DNA from 2 places in the Streptomyces sp. V1I1 genome. Region 1 is predicted to be linked to the other one. Evidence: riboswitches for the same ligand, from Rfam matches in the RefSeq annotation. Region 1 holds a riboswitch; the other holds the start of a gene.
The links. A riboswitch is a leader RNA that binds a small molecule or an ion and turns the genes downstream of it on or off. The one in region 1 is predicted to bind thiamine pyrophosphate.

Region 1 (7,026 bases):
AGCGTTCGAGTACGTCGAGGCTGGGCGCCCCGCCCGTACCCATGATCAGGCGGGAGTTGAACGTGGTGCCGCCGATGGTGAGACGGTCGTCGGCCATGCCGGTCAGCCTCCCTGCACTGCGGTGAGGACTTCGACGCGGTCGCCGTCGTCAAGGAGGGTGCCGGACCACTGGCTGCGCGGGACGACCGCTTCGTTGACCGCGGCCGCGACCCCGGTAGCGGCCGCGGTGAGGTTCGCCACCAGGGTGTCCAGGGTGGTTCCGGTGGCGAGCGCACGGGACTCGCCGTTGACGGAGACGTTCAGGACGTTCATGCGGGCTGCTCCTGGGGCACGGGGGAGAAGCGGCGAGGAGTGAAGGGGCGGGGCCTCGTCCGGCAGCTCGCCGGTGACCAGCACGGCGGCCATCACATCGCCGGTCACGGGCGTGAGGAGCACCCCGTTGCGGTGATGGCCGGTGGCCACGTGCAGGCCGGACAGGGCGGTCGGGCCCAGCAGCGGGGCGTTGTCCGGGGAGCCGGGGCGCAGACCCGCGCGGGTCTCGGTGAGCGGCAGCTCCGTGATGCCGGGCACCAGCTCGTGCGCGTCGCGCAGCAGCTCGTACACCCCGCCGGCGGTGACCGTGGTGTCCCAGCCGAGCTCTTCGCTGGTCGCGCCGACGACCAGCTCGCCGTTCTCGCGCGGCACCAGATAGACGTGGCTGCCGCGTACCACGGCCCGTACGGTCCGGGAGAGGAAGGGTGCGTACGCAGGGGGCACGGTGAGCCGCAGAACCTGGCCCTTCACCGGCCGTACGGGAGGCAGCACATCCGCCGGCACACCGTCGAGACTGCCGCTGAGCGAGCCGCCCGCGAGGACGACCTGGTCCGCGGTGAGCTCGCCGGCATCCCTCAGCACTGCTCCGGCCGCCCGGTCCCGAACCACCGAGAGACGCTCCGCCCAGCCGCGGTGGAAGACCACCCCGGCCCGCTCGCAGGCCGTCACCAGCGCCGCGGCCAGCCGCCGCGGATCGACCTGGTGATCGCCGTCGACCCGCAGGCCCCCGCGTACGCCCGGCGCGAGCATCGGCTCCAGACGGCGGCATTCGCGCCCGGCCAGCCACTCCGACTCCAGGCCGGACCGGCGCTGCAGGGCGTGCAGTTCACGCAGGTGCGCGCGGTCGTCGGCGTCGAGCGCGACGGCCAGCGTGCCGCATGCGCGGTAGCCGACACGCTGCCCGCTCGCCTGCTCGAGCTCGGCGACGAACGCCGGATAGCGCCGGGCGGACTCCACGTTGAGGCCGAGCAGCGTCTGCTCGCCGTAGTGCAGTTCGGTGACGGCGGCGAGCATGCCCGCCGCGACCTGTGCGGCCCCGCCGCCCGGCTCCGGATCGACGACGGCGACGCGCAGTCCGCGCTGCGCCGCACGCCAGGCCGTGACCAGGCCGATGATTCCGCCCCCGACGACGAGGACATCTGATGTACGAGACATGGGCGTCCAGCCCCTCCCTTCGCCGGCATGACCCGGATCAGGTTCGTACGGTCGGAGGCCGTCCAGCCTCCCTCTCAGCCCGGTGCGTCCGGGCTCCCGCGAGTGCCTTACGGTGGCCACCCTAACCCCAGCCCTCAACTCGCAGTAAGGGAGCAGCAGCTGTGGCACGGTCGCTCGACGGACTTGTACTCTCGCCGGTCGCCGACCAGGCTCCGGGCCAGGTGGGGACCCGCACCCGGTTCACGTACCACGAGCGGGACGGCCGGATCTGGGCCGAGTACGAGGGCGGCGACGTGGTCCGCGGCCACCTTGTGGGGACGCGGGAGGGCGACCGGCTGGACTTCCGGTACGTCCAGCTGAAGACGGACGGCCGGACGGCCTCCGGGCACTGTGTCTCGACGGTGGTCGAGCTCGAGGACGGGCGAGTCCGCCTGGAGGAGACCTGGGAGTGGGAGTCTCAGGAGGGCAGCGGGACGAGCGTTGTCGAGCAGCCGGTTACCTGACGGGGTGTCAGATGCGTAAGGTTGTCGGGTGAGCGAGCAGCAGACAGCACAGGGCGTGCGGCGCGTGGTCGTCGTCGGCGCGGGGATGGCCGGCGTGCAGACCGCCGTGGCCCTGCGCGAACAGGGCTTCCCGGGCCCGGTCACCGTGATCGGCGCCGAGCCCCACCAGCCGTACGACAGGCCCCCCCTCTCCAAGGCGATCCTGCTCGGCAAGGCGGAGGGGTCGGCCTTCGAGCTCGACTTCGAGGCGCTCGACATCGAACTGCGGCTGGGCTGCGAGGTGACCGGCGTACGCCCGCAGGCGCACGAGCTGGACACCGAGGCGGGACCCGTCCCGTACGACGTCCTTGTCATTGCCAGCGGCGCGGAGCCGATCACGCTGCCCGGCGCCGAAGGCGTCCCGGGCGTCCATCTGCTGCGCACCCTCGACGACGCCGCCCGACTGCGCCCCGTCCTCGCGCGGCAGCATGACATCGTGGTCGTCGGCGCGGGCTGGATCGGCGCGGAGTTCGCGACAGCCGCCCGCGAGACGGGCTGCGCGGTCACCGTCGTCGAGGCCGCCGACCGCCCCCTCGCGTACGCCCTGCCCGCAGAGGTCGCCGCCCCGATGGCCGACTGGTACGCGGAGTACGGCGTCGAGCTTCTGACCCACGCGCGCGTGGCCGACGTCGAGCCCGGCACGGTGATCCTCGCGGACGGCCGGCAGCTCCCGGCCGGGGCGGTGGTCGTCGGCATCGGCGCACGCCCCGCCACCGGCTGGCTCGCCGGCTCGGGCATCGCGCTGGGCCCGGACGGAGCAATCACCGCCGACGAGCATCTGCGCACCTCGCTGCCCGATGTGTACGCCGTCGGGGACTGCGCCTCCTTCCCGTCCGGCCGCTACGGCGAGCGGCTGCTCGTGCACCACTGGGACAACGCCCTGCACGGGCCGCGCACGGTCGCCGCCAATATCGTCGCGAGCACACTGGGGCAGCCGCTGGAGGTCTACGACCCGGTGCCGTACTTCTGGTCCGAGCAGTTCGGGCGCTTTGTGCAGTACGCGGGCCATCACCCGGCCGCCGACACGGCGGTGTGGCGGGGCAATCCGGCGGACGCCGCGTGGTCGGTGCTGTGGCTGCGTGAGGGCACGCTGGTCGCGCTCCTCGCCGTCGGCCGGGCCCGCGATCTGGCGCAAGGGCGCAAGCTCATCCTGGCCGGCGCGCGGCTGGATCCGGACATCGCCGCCGATCCCTCCGTCCCTCTGAAGGCGGCGGCTGTCCAGGGCTGAATGCGGGCTGCTGTCCAGGGTCCGGCTACCGACTGTCAGTCCGGGATGGCACGCTTGTCCTGTGACCGAGATTGACGCAAAGATCGATGCTCTCGTCCCCGCCTGGCTCCACCTTCCCGACATCGCGGAAATGCTCGATGTCGAGGTGACACGCGTACGGCAGCTGGTCAAGGAGGGCCAGCTGATCGCCGTGCGCCGTGGTGAGAACCGCGCGCTTCAGGTGCCTGCCGCCTTCATCGACGGCAACAAGGTGGTCAAGGGTCTCGCCGGGACCCTGACGCTCCTGAAGGACGACGGCTTCACCGACGAAGAGATGCTTGAGTGGCTCTTCACCCCCGACCCGACCCTGCCGGGCACGCCCGCGCAGGCGCTCAGCGAGAATCGCGGCACGGAGGTGAAGCGCCGGGCCCAGGCGCTCGCCGTCTGATGTCCTGAAGACAACACCACGCGGTGTGCGGGCAGGGGGGCCAGTGGTTCCTGCCCGCACACCGCCGACCCACCCCGGGGGGAACACTCATGTCCACGGCTCGTGCGCTGCTGTCCGACGCCCGGCTCTATCTGTGCACGGACGCCCGCAGGCAGCAGGGCGACCTCGCCGGGTTCCTCGACGCCGTGCTCTCCTCGGGGGTCGACATCGTGCAGCTGCGCGACAAGGGCATGGAGGCCGCCGAGGAGCTGGAGCACCTCCAGGTCTTCGCCGACGCCTGCCGCAGGCACGGCAAGCTGCTCGCCGTGAACGACCGCGCGGACGTGGGCCATGCCATCGGCTCCGACGTGCTGCATCTGGGGCAGGGCGATCTGCCGGTCCCGGCCGCCCGCGCGATCCTCGGCGACGAGGTGCTCATAGGCCGCTCCACGCACGCCGAGTCCGAGGTCGACGCGGCCGTCGCCGAGCCCGGCGTGGACTACTTCTGTACCGGCCCCTGCTGGCCCACCCCGACCAAGCCCGGGCGCTACGCCCCCGGACTCGGCCTCGTGCGGTATGCGGCGGGGCTTGAGACCGACCGGCCGTGGTTCGCGATCGGCGGGATCGACGCGGGCAACCTCGACGAGGTGCTGGACGCGGGCGCGCGCAGGATCGTCGTCGTGCGGGCGATCACCGAGGCCGACGACCCGGCAGCGGCGACGGCGTCCCTCGCCAAGCGGGTGCGGGAGCGTATTCGATAACTGTCCGAAGGGTGGACAGTAACCCGGCAAATTCGGACATATTTCCTCCGTTCGGTTGGGTGACCGGCGCGCCCTGGATAGCCTGCGGGTATGGCCCTCGGTACAGCTTCGACCAGGACGGATCGCGCACGGACCGTGCGCGAGCTTCTTGCAACCGGCAAAACTTCCTACTCCTTCGAGTTCTGGGCGCCCAAGACCGAGAAGGGTGAGCGGAACCTCTGGAATGCGCTCCGCAGGGTCGAGGCGGTCGCCCCCAACTTCGTCTCCGTGACCTATGGCGCCGGCGGCTCGACGCGCGCCGGCACGGTCAAGGCCACCCAGCAGATCGCCGCCGACACCACTCTGACGCCCGTCGCGCACCTCACCGCGGTGGACCACTCCATCGCCGAACTGCGCAACATGATCGGCCAGTACGCCGACGCCGGGATCCGCAACATCCTCGCCGTCCGGGGCGACCCGCCCGGCGACCCGATGGGCGAGTGGGTCAAGCACCCCGAGGGCGTGCGGTACGCCGCCGAGCTGGTCCGGCTGATCAAGGAGTCCGGTGACTTCTGCGTCGGCGTAGCGGCCTTCCCCGAGATGCATCCGCGCTCGGAGGACTGGGACACCGATATCCGCCACTTCGTGGACAAGTGCCGGGCCGGCGCCGACTACGCGATCACGCAGATGTTCTTCAGGCCCGAGGACTATCTGCGGCTGCGCGACCGGGTCGCGGCCACGGGCTGCGAGACCCCGATCATCCCCGAGATCATGCCCGTCACCAGCGTCAAGCAGCTCGAGCGGTTTGCGCAGCTCAGCAATGCCGCGTTCCCGCCGGATCTGAAAGAGAGGATCCTCACCGCCAAGGACGATCCGGCCGCTGTACGCTCCATTGGCATCGAGTTCGCGACGGAGTTCTGCGCAGGGCTGCTCTCCGAGGGAGTCCCCGGACTGCACTTCATTACGCTCAACAACTCCACGGCGACGCTGGAAATCTACGAGAATCTCGGACTGCACGAGCAGTCGTGATCGGTCGTACCCGCCCCGACCCGGGGCGACGGCCGTAGGAGAGGGGCGGGCATGGGCTGGACGGTCCTCTATATCGCGTTCGGTGTCGTCGCGCTGTGGCTGCTCGGTGAGGTGCTGCTGCAGTACAAGGCGCGGCTGCGCTGGCGACTTCTCGCCTTCGTCGGATTCCTCGGCGTGGTCTTCGGCGTCCTGCTGCCCTCCGTCGTGGTGATCGCGGTCGGCGCGATCGCCTTCGCCGTCGGCCAGACGTATGTCACGCTCTCCTTCCGCCGCGGCTTCTCCACGGGCTGGGCGCTCGGCGGAAGCCCGGGCGTGAGCCCCCGCCGCAAGTCGGGCGCCAAGTCGGGGGCGGCTTCGCGCGAGCCCTCGCTGGAGGTCACCGACCTCTCCTACGAGCCCGCCGCGCCGTACGAGCCCGACCCGTATGAACCCGACCCGTACGAGCCCGCCGCGTCGGCGCCGCAGCGGGAACCGGTCTACGAGCCGCAGCCGCTCCCGGACGACACCGGGCAGTATGGCGTGTACAGCGACGCCGCCTATGCGGCCCAGCAGCAGGACCAGAGCCAGAACTACGCACAGTACGGCGGCTCGTACGACAGCTACTCCGGCTACGGGCAGCAGCAGCCGGCGGGCCAGGACAGCTATGCCGGGCAGTACGACTACGGCACAGGACAGCAGCAGTACGCCGCGTACTCCGATCCGTATGTGGGCGGCCAGCAGTACAACACGTACGAGACGTACGACGGTTACGGCGGCCAGCAGCAGTACGCCGACCCGTACGCCCAGAACCAGTACAGCGAGACGCCGCCCGGCGGGGTGTGGGTGCCGCAGCAGCGCGACGGCGAGCAGGAAGCGCCGCCGATGCCGCAGGAGCAGCCCTCCCCCTACGGCTACGACGCCGGGTACAATGAGCAGCAGTACCGCTACTGACAACCGGATGCTGACATCCGGTTACCGGCGGCTGGTTACTGACAGCCGGTAACTGGGAGCCCGCTACCGGGAGCCGCGGAAGTCCGCGCCCTCCACGATCAGCCCGGCCACCAGTGCCCCCGACATTCCCGCGTGCGCAAGACCGCCGCCCGGGTGCGCGCGGCCGCCCACCAGATACAGGCCGGGCAGCCGTGTGCTGTTCGCCGGATGCAGACAGCGTCCGCCCTCCCCGGCGAGCGCGGGCGCGGGCAGCGGTCCCGTCTCGGCGGGCGTCAGGGTCTCGTGCCACAGCAGGCGCTCGCGTATCTCCGGTACGGCCGCGGACCCGGCGTCGATCAGCACCTCGGCGTACCCCTCGCGCAGCGACGCGTCGGTCCAGTCGGCCGGGCCGCCGTGCCCCATGACCGTCGCGGAGAGGGTGATCGCCTCGTGCTCGTCGTCGGGGCGGGTGCGGGGATCGTCGGGCCGCAGCACGGTGACGGTGGGCCGCTCGGCCGTCCGCCCGCCGAAGACCGCGGCCGCCTCCGCCCCGGCGTCGGGGGAGTGCACCACGCTCCGGTGGACGGCCGATGCGGGCCGCGCCCCACGCAGGGCGAGCAGCACGGTGAACCTGCCAGGCAACTGCCCGCCGCCGGCGCCCTGTTGAGGCCGTACGTCGCCGTCCCGCCACAGCTCGTGCCCGAC
Region 2 (7,026 bases), 4.0 Mb from region 1:
GAGCACGGTGGTGCCCAACCGCCCGAAAAGCCCGCGCAGTTCGACGACGAGACGCTCCCGCAGCCCGCGGTCCAGCTGGCCGAGCGGCTCGTCCAGCATCAGCAGCCGGGGCTCCGGCGCGAGCGCGCGGGCCAGCGCCACCCGCTGCTGCTCCCCGCCGGACAGCGAGGCAACGGCCCGGCGCTGCGCGGCAGGCAGCCCGACGAGCTCCAGCAACTCGTCGACGCGGCGGGCCTGTTCGGCCCGGCCGCTGCCGTGCATCCGCAGCCCGAAGGCGACGTTGCCGCCAACGTCGCGCTGCGGGAAGAGCTGGTGGTCCTGGAACATCAGGCCCACACCGCGCCGGTGCACCGGCACCCCGGCCTGGTCCGCGCCGGACAGCAGCACCCGCCCGGCGTCGGCGGTCTGCAGCCCGGCGACGATCCGCAGCAGCGTTGACTTACCGCTGCCGCTCGGCCCCAGCACGCAGACGATCTCGTGCTCGGCGACCTCCAGATCCACCGAGTCGAGCGCCGTCCGCGCCCCGAACCGCACGGTCACGCCCTCAAGCCGCAGCAACGCCATCAGAACTCTCCGGAGGTCTTGTCGGTACGGATGCGTTCGAGGAGCAGTAGCGCCGCCGCGCACACCACCATCAAGATCGTGCTCAGCGCCATCGCCTGCCCGTAGTTGAGCTCACCGGGCCGGCCGAGAAGGCGCGCCACGGCCACCGGCAGCGTCGGGTTGTCGGGCCTGGCGATGAAGACGGTCGCCCCGAACTCGCCGAGCGACACGGCGAATGCGAACCCCGCGGCGATCAGCAGCGCCCGCCGCACCAACGGCAGATCCACCTCCCGCCACACACGCAGCGGGGACGCGCCGAGCACCGCCGCGGCCTCGCGCAGTCGTTCGTCCACCGCTCGCAGTACCGGCAGCATGATGCGTACGACGAAGGGCACGCCGACCAGCGCTTGGGCGAGGGGCACCAGAATCCACGACCCGCGCAGATCGAGCGGCGGCTTGTCGAGGGTGATGAGGAACCCGAAGCCGACGGTCACCGCGGAGACGCCGAGCGGCAGCATCAGCAGCGCGTCGAAGCCGCGCACCAGCCGGCCGGCCTTCCGGGTGAGCGCGGCCGCGGCGAGACCGCCGACGGCGAGCGCGATGGCGGTCGCGACCAATGCGTAACTCAAGGAGTTCCACACGGCGTCGATGGGCGGCACGAGGAACGCCCCACCGCTCGCATCGCTGGAGGCGAGCGCCCGGTAGTAGCCGAAGCCATAGCCTCCGGGACCGTCGAAGGAGCGCTCGACCAGGACGCCGAGCGGGGCCAGGACCAGCAGCAGGATCGTGGCGAGCACCGCGCCGAGCAGCGCCCACTGTCCCGCGCCACGCGGTCGGCGCGCGGTCTGCGCCGGGTCCACCAGCTTCAGCGCGGTCTCCCGCCGCCGTACCGTCCGCGCGTGCACGGCGAGGATCGCGCCGACCGCGGCGAACTGCAGCAGCGTGAGCACCGCCGCCGTGGGCAGATCCAGCAGTTGAGCCGTCTGACGGTAGATCTCCACCTCAAGTGTGGAGAAGGCCGGCCCGCCGAGGATCAGTACGACGCCGAAGGAGGTGAAGGTGAACAGAAAGACCATCAGGGCGGCCGCTGCCACGGCGGGCGCGAGCGCGGGCAGCGTCACCCGCCGCCAGGCCGCGAACCGCCCGGCGCCCAGGACTCGCGCGGCCTCCTCCTGACGCGGGTCGAGTTGCGACCACAGGCCGCCCACGGTCCGTACGACCACCGCGTAGTTGAAGAAGACATGGGCGAGCAGGATCGCCCAGACGGTCGTGTCGAATCTGACGCCCCACAGCTCGTCGAGCAGTCCGCCGCGACCCAGCAGCGCCAGGAACGCCGTCCCTACGACGACGGTCGGCAGCACGAACGGAACGGTGACCACCGCCCGCAGCAGCCGCTTCCCGGGAAAGTCGAGGCGGGCGAAGACGTACGCACCGGGCAACGCGATCAGCAGGGTGAGCGTTGTGGAGGCGAGCGCCTGCCAGACGGTGAACCACAGCACCTGCTGAATGTCGGAGCGGCCCAGCACCTCGCCGATCCGCCCGAACTGCCATACCCCGTCGATCTCCAGACCGCGGCCGACGATCGCGACGACGGGATAGGCGAAGAAGACCGCGAAGAACGCGACGGGCCCGGCCATCAGCCCGAGCCGCGCCGCATTCCCGCGGACGGACCTGCTTACTTCAGCACGAGCGAGGACCACGACTGGACCCACTGCTCACGGTTCTTGGCGATCTTGTCAGGTGCGACGGTCTCCGGCTTGTCGACGACCGCGCCGAACTTGGTGAACAGCTCGGGCAGCTTCGCGTCCTTGACCACCGGGTTCACGAACATGTTGAGCGGCATGTCCTCCTGGAACTTCTTGGAGACCAGGAAGTCCAGCAGGGCCTTGCCGCCCGCCTCGTTCTTCGCGCCGTCGAGAAGACCCGCGAACTCCGTCTGACGGAAGCAGGTTCCGGTCGCGACGCCGGTGGGCGCCTCGGTCGGCTGCGGCTTGGCGAAGAGCACCTCCGCGGGCGGGCTGGAGGCGTACGAGACGACCAGCGGCCGGTCCGCCTTGGCCTTCTTACCACCGGCCGAACCGGAGAACTCCTCGTTGTACGCCTGCTCCCAGCCGTCGACGACCTTGACGCCGTTGGCCTTCAGCTTCTTCCAGTAGTCCTGCCAGCCTTCGTCGCCGTACCTGCCGACGCTGCCGAGGAGGAAGCCGAGACCGGGCGACGAGGTCGCGACATTCTCGGTGACGAGGAGGTTCTTGTACTCGGGCTTGATCAGGTCGTCGAAGGACTGCGGGGGCGCGAGCTTCTTGTCGGCGAAGTACTTCTTGTCGTAGTTGACGCAGATGTCGCCGGTGTCGACGGGCGTGACACGGTGCTTGTCCTTGTCGAGCTGCGCCTCGTCGGACACCTGGCCGAGGCCCTTGGCGGCGTACGGCGTGAACAGGTCGTTGTCGAGCGCCCGCGAAAGCAGGGTGTTGTCGACGCCGAAGAAGACATCGCCCTGCGGGGAGCCCTTGGTGAGGATCTCCTTGTTGAGGGCCGCGCCCGCGTCACCGCTTTTGAGCACCTTGACCGTGTAGCCGGTCTCCTGGGTGAACTCCTTCAGCACGGCCGGGGAGGCGGCGAAGGAGTCATGGCTGACGAGCGTCACGGTCTTGGACTTCGAGCCGCCGGTGGAGGAGTCCTCGGACTCCCCGCCGCAGGCCGCGAGGGTCGAGATGCCGAGAGCGGCGGCGACGGCGGTAACCGTCAACTTCTTGGTGGTGCTCACTGAAATTCCTCCTGGAGTGACCAGGAAGAGACGCGGCCCTGCTCACAATGTGAGCAGGGCGCAACAGCTTGAGTGGTGACCGAACTTCCTACCCAGAATGACCTGGGCAAGGTTCAGAGGGTCTGCGACCGCTGTGCTTGTTCATAGCGGTGGTCGCACTCTCAGCGCTGTGGCGCTCCCCTGTCGGAATATGTAAATGTCCGAGCCAAGATTACCGCTCGGAGGCCGCGAGCTGTCCGCACGCTCCGTCGATCTCCTGGCCACGGGTGTCGCGGACGGTGACGGGCACGCCATGGGCCGCGATGGCCTCCACGAACGCCTTCTCGTCCTCCGGGCGGGAGGCCGTCCACTTCGATCCCGGTGTCGGGTTGAGCGGGATCAGGTTCACATGGACCCGCTTGCCCTTGAGGAGGCGGCCCAGCAGATCGCCCCGCCATGCCTGGTCGTTGATGTCCCTGATCAGTGCGTACTCGATGGAGATGCGGCGGCCGGACTTCTCCGCGTACTCCCAGGCGGCGTCCAGCACCTCCCGTACCTTCCAGCGGGTGTTGACCGGGACCAGGGTGTCGCGCAGCTCGTCGTCCGGCGCGTGCAGCGAGACGGCCAGACGGCACTTGAAGCCCTCGTCGGCGAAGCGCAGCATCGCGGGAACCAGGCCGACGGTCGACACGGTGATGCCGCGCTGCGAGAGCCCGAGCCCGTCCGGCTCGGGGTCGGTGAGGCGGCGGATGGAGCCGACGACCCGCTTGTAGTTGGCGAGCGGCTCGCCCATACCCATGAAGACGATGTTGGACAGCCGCGCGGGCCCTCCCGGAACCTCGCCGTCACGCAGGGCGCGCATGCCGTCGACGATCTGGTGCACGATCTCGGCGGTCGACAGATTGCGGTCGAGCCCGGCCTGCCCGGTGGCACAGAAGGGACAGTTCATCCCGCAGCCGGCCTGGGACGAGATGCACATCGTCACCCGGTCCGGGTAGCGCATCAGGACGGATTCGACGAGCGTGCCGTCGTGCAGCCGCCACAGCGTCTTGCGGGTGGTGTCGTCGTCGCACGAGATGTGCCGGACGACCGACATCAGATCGGGCAGCAGCTCGGACGCGAGCTTCTCTCGCGCGGCGGCGGGGATGTCGGTCCACTGGGTGGGGTCGTGAGCGTACCGCGCGAAGTAGTGCTGCGAGAGTTGCTTGGCGCGGAACGGCTTCTCGCCGATCGCGGCGACGGCGTCCTTGCGCTCGGCGGGCGTGAGGTCGGCGAGGTGCCGCGGGGGCTTCTTGGCTCCGCGGGGCGCGACGAAAGTGAGTTCTCCGGGCTTGGGCATGGTGGTACCAGTGTCGCAGAGATACGAAGAAGGCCCGCCGCCTGTGGACAACGAGCCCCTCACGTATAAAAGCGCAGGTCAAATGGGTCAGCCGGACCCGACGAAGATCACCATCAGCAGCCACACCACCGGAGCCGTGGGCAACAGCGAATCCAGCCGGTCCATGATGCCGCCATGACCGGGCAGCAGCGTGCCCATGTCCTTGATGCCCAGGTCCCTCTTGATCATCGACTCGCCCAGATCGCCGAGCGTGGCGCTGACCGCGACCGCGAAGCCCAGCAGCAGACCCTGCCACCAGGTGCCGTCGTCGATGAGGAACTGCATGCACAGCGCACCCGCGCCCATCGCGAACGCCACCGCGCCGCCGAGGCCCTCGCGGGTCTTCCCCGGGCTGATGCGCGGCGCGAGCTTGTGCTTGCCGAAGCGCCAGCCGACGGCGTACGCACCCGTGTCGCTGACCACGGTCAGCACCAGGAAGGTGAGCACCCGCCACGGGCCGTCGTCCGCGGCGAGCATCAACGCGACGAAAGTTGCCAGGAAAGGAACGTAGAAAGCTGCGAAAACGCCCGCCGTGACGTCCTTCAGATAGCCCTCGGGAGGCTCCGTCATCCGCCAGACCAGCACCGCGAGCGCCGTGAGCGCCATGGCGACCCAGGCGCCCTCGGCGCCGCGCACATAACCGGCCACGACCATCGCCGCGGCGCCCACCGCGAGCGGCACCAGCGGGGCCTTGATCTGCTTCCGCTCCTCCAGCCGCGAAGTGAGTTCCCACAGCCCGACCACGACGGCGACCGCGATCACGCCGACGAACACGGCCTTGACGATGAAGAGCGACGCGACGATCACAGCACCAAGACCGACGCCGACCCCTATGGCCGCGCGCAGATCACGGCCGGCCCGTTTCTTCTGCGGCGGCTCGGGTGCCGACGGCGGGGTGGGCATGGGCTCCTGCGGAATCTCGTCGCGGAACAGGGGGCCACCCAGCCGAGCGGCCCCCCGGTCGCGGTCGTTGCTGTCGTCGCGGTGATCGCGGTCGTCGCGGTCTTCGGCGTCTCTACCTGCGTCGGGAAAGTCCGGCACGATGGGCATGGGCCGAGTCTGCTGTGCGTCATGCTCATCGTATGCGGGACCCGCCGGGGCAGGCCCCTGGTCGGGCGGTCCCCAGAAACCGGCTCTCGGCGGGGCCCCCCAGGAAGAGTCGTTCATCAGACCTCGAGCAGCTCGGCTTCCTTGTGCTTGAGCAGCTCGTCCACCTGCGAGACGTACTTCGCGGTGGTGTCGTCGAGCTCCTTCTCCCCGCGGCGGCCCTCGTCCTCGCCGACCTCGCCGTCCTTGATCAGCTTGTCGATGGTCTCCTTGGCCTTGCGGCGCACGGAGCGGATCGAGATCTTGGAGTCCTCGGCCTTGGTCTTGGCGACCTTGATGTACTCCTTGCGGCGGTCCTGCGTGAGCTCCGGGAACACCACCCGGATGATATTGCCGTCGTTGCTCGGGTTGACGCCGAGGTCGGAGTCGCGGATCGCCTGCTCGATGTTGCGCAGCGCGCTCTTGTCGAACGGAGTCACCACGGCCATCCGCGCCTCGGGAACCGAGAACGAGGCCAGCTGGTTGATCGGGGTCAACGCACCGTAGTAGTCCGCCACGATCTTGTTGAACATCGCCGGGTGCGCACGTCCGGTGCGGATCGCGGCGAAGTCATCCTTGGCGACCAGGACGGCCTTCTCCATCTTCTCCTCGGCCTCGAGGAGGGTCTCTTCGATCACCACTTGCTCCTGCGTGTCTTGAGTAGGCCCGGCGTCAAACTGGGCCGGCGGAACCCTGTGTCGCGTCTTCCCCTGCACGGTGTCCGACCGGCAGGACTTTGTCTATCCCTCGAGGGGGCGTCCCCCGAGGGACGTCCCCCGTGTCAGGCCCGGGTGCCCTGGTCGCTCACGAGCGTGCCGATCTTCTCACCCTTGACGGCCCGAGCGATATTGCCCTCGGCGAGCAGTTCGAAGACGAGGATCGGAAGAGCGTTGTCGCGGCAGAGCGTGATGGCCGTGGCGTCGGCGACCTTGAGGTTGCGGGAGAGCACCTCGCCGTACTCCAGCGCGTCGAACTTCACCGCGTCGGGGTTGGTCTTGGGGTCGGAGTCGTAGACCCCGTCGACGCCGTTCTTGCCCATCAGCAGGGCCTCGGCGTCGATCTCCAGGGCGCGCTGCGCCGCGGTGGTGTCGGTGGAGAAGTAGGGCATGCCCATACCGGCGCCGAAGATGACGACGCGGCCCTTCTCCAGGTGGCGTACTGCGCGCAGCGGGATGTACGGCTCCGCGACCTGCCCCATGGTGATGGCGGTCTGGACGCGGGAGTCGATGCCCTCCTTCTCCAGGAAGTCCTGGAGGGCGAGGCAGTTCATCAC

Region 2: it holds a riboswitch for thiamine pyrophosphate, as region 1 does, so the genes downstream of both, QFZ67_RS10515 (thiamine ABC transporter substrate binding subunit) here and thiO (glycine oxidase ThiO) in region 1, are expected to answer to the same signal.

Annotation. Positions count from the first base shown of each region.
Region 1 covers NZ_JAUSZH010000001.1:6,211,154-6,218,179, forward strand. Annotated here, with positions in the region: gene QFZ67_RS29080 (thiazole synthase) at 1-97, opposite strand, end outside; gene thiS (sulfur carrier protein ThiS) at 103-312, opposite strand; partial or broken gene thiO (glycine oxidase ThiO) at 309-1,467, opposite strand; TPP riboswitch at 1,465-1,577, opposite strand; gene QFZ67_RS29095 (hypothetical protein) at 1,629-1,970, shown strand; gene QFZ67_RS29100 (NAD(P)/FAD-dependent oxidoreductase) at 2,056-3,237, shown strand; gene QFZ67_RS29105 (Rv2175c family DNA-binding protein) at 3,299-3,664, shown strand; gene thiE (thiamine phosphate synthase) at 3,754-4,404, shown strand; gene metF (methylenetetrahydrofolate reductase [NAD(P)H]) at 4,495-5,412, shown strand; gene QFZ67_RS29120 (hypothetical protein) at 5,464-6,342, shown strand; gene QFZ67_RS29125 (NAD(P)/FAD-dependent oxidoreductase) at 6,406-7,026, opposite strand, start outside.
Region 2 covers NZ_JAUSZH010000001.1:2,205,638-2,212,663, forward strand. Annotated here, with positions in the region: gene QFZ67_RS10505 (ABC transporter ATP-binding protein) at 1-564, opposite strand, end outside; gene QFZ67_RS10510 (iron ABC transporter permease) at 564-2,180, opposite strand; gene QFZ67_RS10515 (thiamine ABC transporter substrate binding subunit) at 2,219-3,310, opposite strand; TPP riboswitch at 3,378-3,502, opposite strand; gene rlmN (23S rRNA (adenine(2503)-C(2))-methyltransferase RlmN) at 3,522-4,628, opposite strand; gene QFZ67_RS10525 (phosphatidate cytidylyltransferase) at 4,716-5,834, opposite strand; gene frr (ribosome recycling factor) at 5,834-6,391, opposite strand; gene pyrH (UMP kinase) at 6,535-7,026, opposite strand, start outside.